Regions from separate parts of the Pseudarthrobacter sp. ATCC 49987 genome, predicted to be linked through region 2. Evidence: predicted binding sites of a transcription regulator. Region 2 holds the regulator's gene; the other holds the start of a gene.
What was found. The regulator LexA, encoded in region 2, represses DNA repair genes until DNA is damaged. The targets are predictions, from matches to a motif close to TCGAACANNTGTTCGA.
Positions count from the first base shown of each region.

Region 1: GXK59_RS07375 (DUF6504 family protein) is a predicted target of LexA. The motif match lies at 2,009-2,024, and genes of this name have one in related genera.

Region 1 covers NZ_JAABNS010000001.1:1,528,930-1,532,333, forward strand. The annotation lists gene GXK59_RS07355 (sensor histidine kinase) at 1-617, opposite strand, end outside; gene GXK59_RS07360 (VOC family protein) at 772-1,194, opposite strand; gene GXK59_RS07365 (chorismate mutase) at 1,209-1,535, shown strand; gene GXK59_RS07370 (hypothetical protein) at 1,541-1,927, opposite strand; gene GXK59_RS07375 (DUF6504 family protein) at 2,084-2,416, shown strand; gene GXK59_RS07380 (DNA polymerase III subunit alpha) at 2,413-3,404, shown strand, end outside.
Region 2 covers NZ_JAABNS010000001.1:2,307,097-2,310,500, reverse strand. The annotation lists gene GXK59_RS10840 (ATP-dependent DNA helicase) at 1-1,510, shown strand, start outside; gene lexA (transcriptional repressor LexA) at 1,589-2,338, opposite strand; gene GXK59_RS10830 (LysM peptidoglycan-binding domain-containing protein) at 2,697-3,206, shown strand; gene GXK59_RS10825 (histidinol-phosphate transaminase) at 3,285-3,404, shown strand, end outside.

The DNA of each region.
Region 1 (3,404 bases), 780 kb from region 2:
TGCAGTTCCCTGGCGATTCTGTTGCGTTCCTGTTCGACGGCGAGTTCGGTCGCCGTTTCCCGCAGCCGGGTTTCCGCCGCAAGCTGTGCCCGCCGGCTCCGCGAGGCGCTGTTGACCGCCAGGCCGACGGCCCAGGCGGCGAGGTTCAGCGCGGCGAACGCCCCGAAGATCAGAAAAGCGTACGTAAGGGTTCGCAATATTCCGCGGCCGTACAGCTGGTTGCCGAAGATGAAATTGATCCAGGTCTGGTCGGTGAACCAGTTGACGGCGGTGATGCCCGCAAATACGACCGCGGCAACGGGAGGAAGCCACCGGTTCCGGGTTTTCCAGCCGATCACGGCAAAAAAGACAACCACAGGGACGGCAGCGTAGCTCAGCACGCCCGAGAGCAGGACCAGCGGGAAGACCTTGACGCTCTGCAGGACCAGGGCGAGGAAAACAACCCCGAGGGCAGCGGCCGGCAGAATCTCGGCCACAGCGACGCCCGTGATGAGCGCCAGCAGCAGGGCGCTGTTCTGGTCGAAATGGCGCTGCTCCAGGACAAGGAGTGTCCCCAGGAGCAACATGGCCGTTGCCGGTGCCGCGAGAAGCCGCAGATAGGTGATGGTCGTGAACATGCCTTCACCCTAAGCGGGCACCTGCGGCATTCCGGGCCATTTCGCCTGAGTTCAGACTGGAGGATGAGGAAGTTCGGCCCCAGGGATGACTGGCTGGCCGCAGGGCTGGCTCAGCAGGACAGGAAAGAGACCGCCGGCGCTCGCGGTGGTCAGGTCAGAGCGTAACTTTCCCGCCGCCGTCGACCGCCCAGCTGGGATTGAAGGCAACCTCCCAGCGGTAGCCGTCGGGGTCGGCGAAGTAGCCGGTGTAACCGCCCCAAGGCTGGGTTTTCGGCTCAGCGACGATTTCCGCCCCGGCCGTCTCCGCCTCCGCCATCACCCAGTCGACTTCCGCCGCGCTGGCCAGGTTGTGGCTCAGCGTGATGCTGGGGATGCCAGACGGGGGATCGGTGGTGGCTTCGGCCTGCATCTGCCCGGTGTCCCAGAGGGAGAGGATGAGGCCGTGATTGGCCTGGATGAAGAGGACCTCGCCCCGGACTTCCCGGTGGACGGGCCAGCCCAGGCCATCTACATAGAAACTGCGGGAGGCGTCGACGCTGCGGACACCCAGTGAAATTAAATCGACTCGTGGCTGCATCTTTCGATACTGTCATGGACATGTCCACAAATCACCAAGACGATAAAGCTGCCAAGGCCGACCGGGAACAGCTCGCCGCCGTGCGCGTGGCTGTTGACGAGGTGGACGAACAGATCGTGTCGCTGATCGGCCGCCGCGAACGCCTGATCCGGATCGCCGGGACCCTCAAGGCGGACAGCGCCGAGGTGCGGGCCCCCGGCCGTGTGGAACGGGTTATCGAACACGTCCGCGCCACTGCGGAACAGAAAGCCATTGACGTTGACCTCGTGGAGAAGACCTACCGGGCAATGATCGACGCCTTCATCACACTCGAACTGGAAGTCTACAAAGCCAGCTCCTAGGGGGCCTAGAGAGCTTCCTCCACCGGGACGTTCGCCTGGTATTCGCGGCCGTCACAGTCGCTGAACGCCGTCATGAGGTGGCCCTTGGCCAGGCCCATGACCGTGCTGAGCGGAAAGTTCCCGGTAATGGTGTTTCCGGAGTGTTCGACGCCCTTGAGGTCAAAGTTCTCCTCCGTGCCGTCGTGGCTGAAGCAGTAGAAGGACACTGCCTCCCCATTCATGAACTCGATCCCCATTCGTCGTTGATGTGAATGATCCGGGGTTGCTGCCACAAGCCCCACCACGTAGGCGCCCTGACCAGGGATGTTTCCGTCTATATCGAACTTCGCCACCAGGGACCTGTCCTCGGCGGCGATGCTTACGTGCTTGAGAAGTGCGTTATGGGAGCTCATGGCTCAATCCTGCTACCTGTGCCTGCGTGCGTCCACCCCTGATCTAGGTTTTGCCGCGGCGCCGTCGTAGACTGGAGTTGTTCGAAGATATGTTCGAATAGTTACTGGCGGGTTGATACAGCCGGTTTATTCAGATGGTGTGGTCCGGGAGGCGCGGTGGGCATGTTCAGCGAGTCGGTGGACGTCGTCTGCACACCCTCGGGCCAGCCCTTGAAGCTTGACTGGGCCGGCCGCCACTACACCGTGTGCGCGGAACCGGTCCGCTGGTACGAGCGGCGCCAATGGTGGGCCGAGGAACAGCGGGCACCCCTGGGGAGCGGCCCGGGACTCGTGGACCACGAGATCTGGCGGGTGCAGGTGCGCCCAGCAGATTCCCCTGAACCTGACAGCCTCACCCTCGACCTCACCCGACATGTGGGCAGCGGACGCTGGCGCCTGCTGCGGATCCATGACGCCCTGCTCCCGGTCCGGAAGTCCGAACCGGCATGAGCTTCACGCATCTCCATGTCTCCACCGCCTTCAGTGCCCACTACGGGGTCTCCTGGCCGGATGAGCTGGCCGTCGCCGCGGCCGCAGACGGGGCGACGGCGCTCGCCTGCACGGACCGCGACGGCCTCTACGGGACGGTCAAGCACTTGAAAGCCTGCATGGCCGCCGGGCTGGACCCGATCGTTGGGGTGGACCTTGCGGTCTTCGACGACGACGGCGACCTCCGCACCCAGGTGGGCGGGCGCGTCGTCGTCCTGGCCCACGGGCACAACGACGGCGCCGGCTACCGGGCGCTGTGCCGGCTGATCTCCGATGCGCATGCCCGCACCACGGGCAAGGCCGGGGGAGCGGTGCCCGTGGCCGTGACGCGCGCCGAACTGGCCTCCCGCACCCTGCACCCCGAAACCCTCAAGCCGGTGCTGACCGTGCTGATCGGTCCGGACTCCGACGTCGGACGTGCCATGGGCGGGAGGCGCTACCTGCGCCCCCGCACCCTGTTCAAACGGTGGCTCGATGCCATGCCGCCCGGAACGATCGCCGCGGAGGTGGTCAGCCAGCTCAGCCCGCCGGGTGAACCGCTCAGCACCGCCCACGCGGTGCGGATGCTCAAGCTTGCCGCGGAACACGGGGTTCCCGCCGTCCTGACCAATGCCGTGCGGTATGTCGCCGAGGACGGGGCGGCCACCGCGGACGTACTGGATTCCGCCCGCACCCTGAAATCGCTCCCCGAACTCTCCGCCGCCCCGCTGCTCCAGCCCAACGGGCAGGGCTGGCTGAAATCCGCGGCTCAGATGTTCCAGCTGGGCAAGGAGATCATGCACGCCGCCGGGTACGGCGCCGCGGACCTCAAGAGCCTGATGGCGCAGACCGGGGCGCTCGCGGACCGCTGCCGGATGGACCCCGTGACGGACATGGGATGGAAACAGCCAGTGGTCCCGGAAGCCTCCGTGATCGGCATCGCCGGGGACCCCCTCGTGGAGCTCAGCCA
Region 2 (3,404 bases):
GGACCGCGACGAACTCCTGCCCGGGGTGACAGACCGCGCCTGGCGGCAGGTCTCGGTCACCTCGATGGAGTGCCTCGGCGCGCAGAAATGCCCGCTCGCTGCGGAATGCTTCAGCGAACTGTCCCGCCAGAACGCCGCGGACGCCGACGTCGTGGTCACCAACCACGCCATGCTGGCCGTCAGCGCCTTCGAGGGCCTTGCCGTGCTGCCCGAATACGACGTTGTGGTGGTCGATGAAGCCCACGAACTCCAGGACCGGGTGACCGGTGCCGTCTCCGGCCAGCTCTCCGTCGCGATGGTGCACGCCGCCGCCTCCGGGGCACGGAAGCACACCGGCATCACCGTTGACGCCCTGAACAACGCCGCGTCCAACCTCGAACTCGCCATCGAAGGGGTCCCCAGCGGACTCATGCCCAACGGCCTCAACAGCGAACAGCTGGACTGCGTGGACCAGTTGCGGGACGCCTGCCGCGCGGCGCTCTCCGACTCAAAGGGGGACAGCGCCAACACGGCCGACGGCGGCCGGCAGCTCGCGCGGTCCCGCCTCATGGTGATCCTGGAGCTGTGCGAACGGCTGCTGTCGGCGCGGGAAAACCGTGAAGTGGTCTGGTTTTCCAGGAACAGCACCTTCGACCCGCAGCAGGGCTACTCCCAGCCCGACGAGTCCGCGCCCGCCCTGATCAACGTCGCCCCCCTCAGTGTCGCGGGACGGCTCCGTGAGGGCCTGTTCGCGGACCACACCGTCATCCTGACCTCGGCCACCCTGGCGATCGGGTCAGCCTTCGAACCTGCTGCCGGTGGTCTCGGCCTGGTCGGACCCGGCGCCCCCAGCTGGACCGGGGTCGACGTCGGCTCGCCTTTCGAATACCCGAAACAGGGCATCCTCTACGTTGCGAAGCACCTGCCCAAACCCGGCCGCGGCACCTCTCCGGAAGCCCTCGACGAGCTCGAGAAGCTGATCCGGGCCTCCGGCGGCGGGGCCCTGTGCCTGTTCTCCTCCCGGCGCGCGGCGGAGGACGCCGCTGAGGCCATGCGGCCGCGGCTGGACATGAGCATCCTGTGCCAGGGGGATTCGACCATGACGGCGCTCGTGAAGCAGTTCGCCGACGAACCGGACACCTGCCTTTTTGGCACCATGTCCCTGTGGCAGGGTGTCGACGTGCCCGGGGCCTCCTGCCGCCTCGTCGTGATCGACCGGATTCCGTTCCCGCGGCCCGATGATCCCCTGATGACGGCGCGGTCCCGCGCGGTGGCCCAGGCCGGGGGTAACGGCTTTATGAGTGTTTCCGCGACCCACGCCGCCATCCGCCTGGCCCAGGGCGCCGGCCGGCTGATCCGCACAACGACGGACCGGGGAGTGGTGGCCGTGCTGGACTCCCGGCTGTCCACCGAACGCTACGGCGGATTCCTCCGCGCTGCCCTGCCGCCCTTCTGGCCCACCACCGATCCCGCCATCGCCCTCGCGGCCCTGGAACGGCTCGCGAAAGAATCCGGGCAGCCGGCCAGCTGACGGCGGCCAGGGGCGGGGCCGGGGCCCGGACGGACGCGCGGGCCGCTGCCAGTGCTGCGGTGCTGGTGCTGACCGGTCCTAGAGCGAGCGAAGCACCGAGACGACTTTGCCCATGATCACGGCGTGATCGCCGAGGATGGGCTCGTACTGGGTGTTCTGCGGGAGCAGCCAGGTGTGGCCGTCGCGCTGGCGGAACGTCTTGACTGTTGCCTCGTCGTCCAGCAATGCGGCGACAATATCGCCGTTGACGGCGTCGCCCTGCTGGCGCACAACCACCCAGTCGCCGTCGCAGATGGCCGCGTCGATCATGGAATCTCCCGCGACCTTGAGCATAAAGAGCTCCCCGTGGCCCACCAGCTGGCGGGGCAGGGGCATGACGTCCTCCACGACCTGGTCGGCCAGGATCGGCCCGCCGGCGGCGATGCGGCCCACCAGCGGCACCATGGCGGTGTCGGTGGCGCTGGCCAGCTCGGACACGGACAAGCCGCCCACTGTGCGCAGCCCGCCGGACTTCGCGGCCCCGGAAATCTTTGTGGTTCCCTCATCGAGGGTCAACGGCATCAGCACTTCCATGGCCCGGGGGCGTTTGGGATCGCGCCGCAGGTAGCCAAGTTTTTCCAGCTGTGAGAGCTGGTGGGTGACGCTGGACAGGCTGGCCAGTCCCACGGTGTCGCCGATCTCGCGCATGGACGGCGGATAGCCGTTGTCGGTGACCGAGCGCTGGATGGTTTCCAGGATCTTCTTTTGCCGGACGGTGAGGCTCTTGGGGGGCCGGGCTGCCTGCGGGCTTCGCTGGGTGGCCCTGCCGCCAGTGGCTTGTGCTGCCATGTTCGCCAACGCCTTTCCGTTCCGCCCGGCCGCCGTGGCTGCGGCTGCCGGGAACTTCCGGCCTGAAATGTCAGACCCTGCTGATCAACTGCAGAAGTGGTTGTTCTTTGACTCAAACGTAGGCCAGCCACACCGCTTTTTCAAACATTTGTTCTAGCGAGTCTCGACAATGTTCGTCAATAAGTGCTAAAACAGAACAAGCAAGGTTCGAATATGTGTTCTAGTCATTCTCTGTTTGAGGGTGGGCACTGCTCGGGCACAGCGCGACGTTCGGTTCTTTGTTCGAAGGTTAGGCCGGTTGGCGGCAAGTACGTGGAGTACGCCGGGCGGCACAGTATGGTCCAGGAGGGCTCAGTTCATGTCAGCATCAAGCGCGTTTCACGACACTTTCGGCCGCGACGCATTCGGCAACTACGGCCGGCCCGACGGCGGTGCATCCGTCGGCGGGTATGCCCCGGCCAACCAGGACAGCTCCATCAGCCGGGACAGCTCCATCAGCCGGGACAGCTCCATTAGCCGGCACAATCCCGCAACGCCCGCACTGCGGGTGCGGCAGGCACCGCTCAAGCTCACCCGGCGGGGACGCTTCGTCTTCATCGGCGTGCCGCTAATCCTGCTGGCCGCCCTCATCCTGTCCTTCAGCGGCTTCCTTAACGCGCCCGCCAAGGCGGCGGAATCCGCCTCCGAGCTGTCACTGACACCCACGGTCACCGTGACGGTGCAGCCGGGCGAGTCACTCTGGGCCATCGCCGAAGCCGTGGCGCCGGAGCGCGATCCCCGCGATGTCGTGACCGATATCATCCAGCTGAACAACCTCGACGCCGCCCGCGTCGTGCCGGGCCAGGCCCTCTTCATCCCGTCCAAGTAGCGCGTTCGACCCCGTCGGCCGGGCCCTGCGGGGCGTCACAGTTTCGGGGCCTGCGGCGATCTCACTTAAACTAGTGAGGTGACTGACCAGTTAGAGCGCCTGAACCGACTTCCCCTCCGGACCAATCTGCGCGGCCTGACGCCCTACGGCGCGCCGCAGCTGGAGGTCCCCATCCTGCTCAACGTCAACGAGAACACC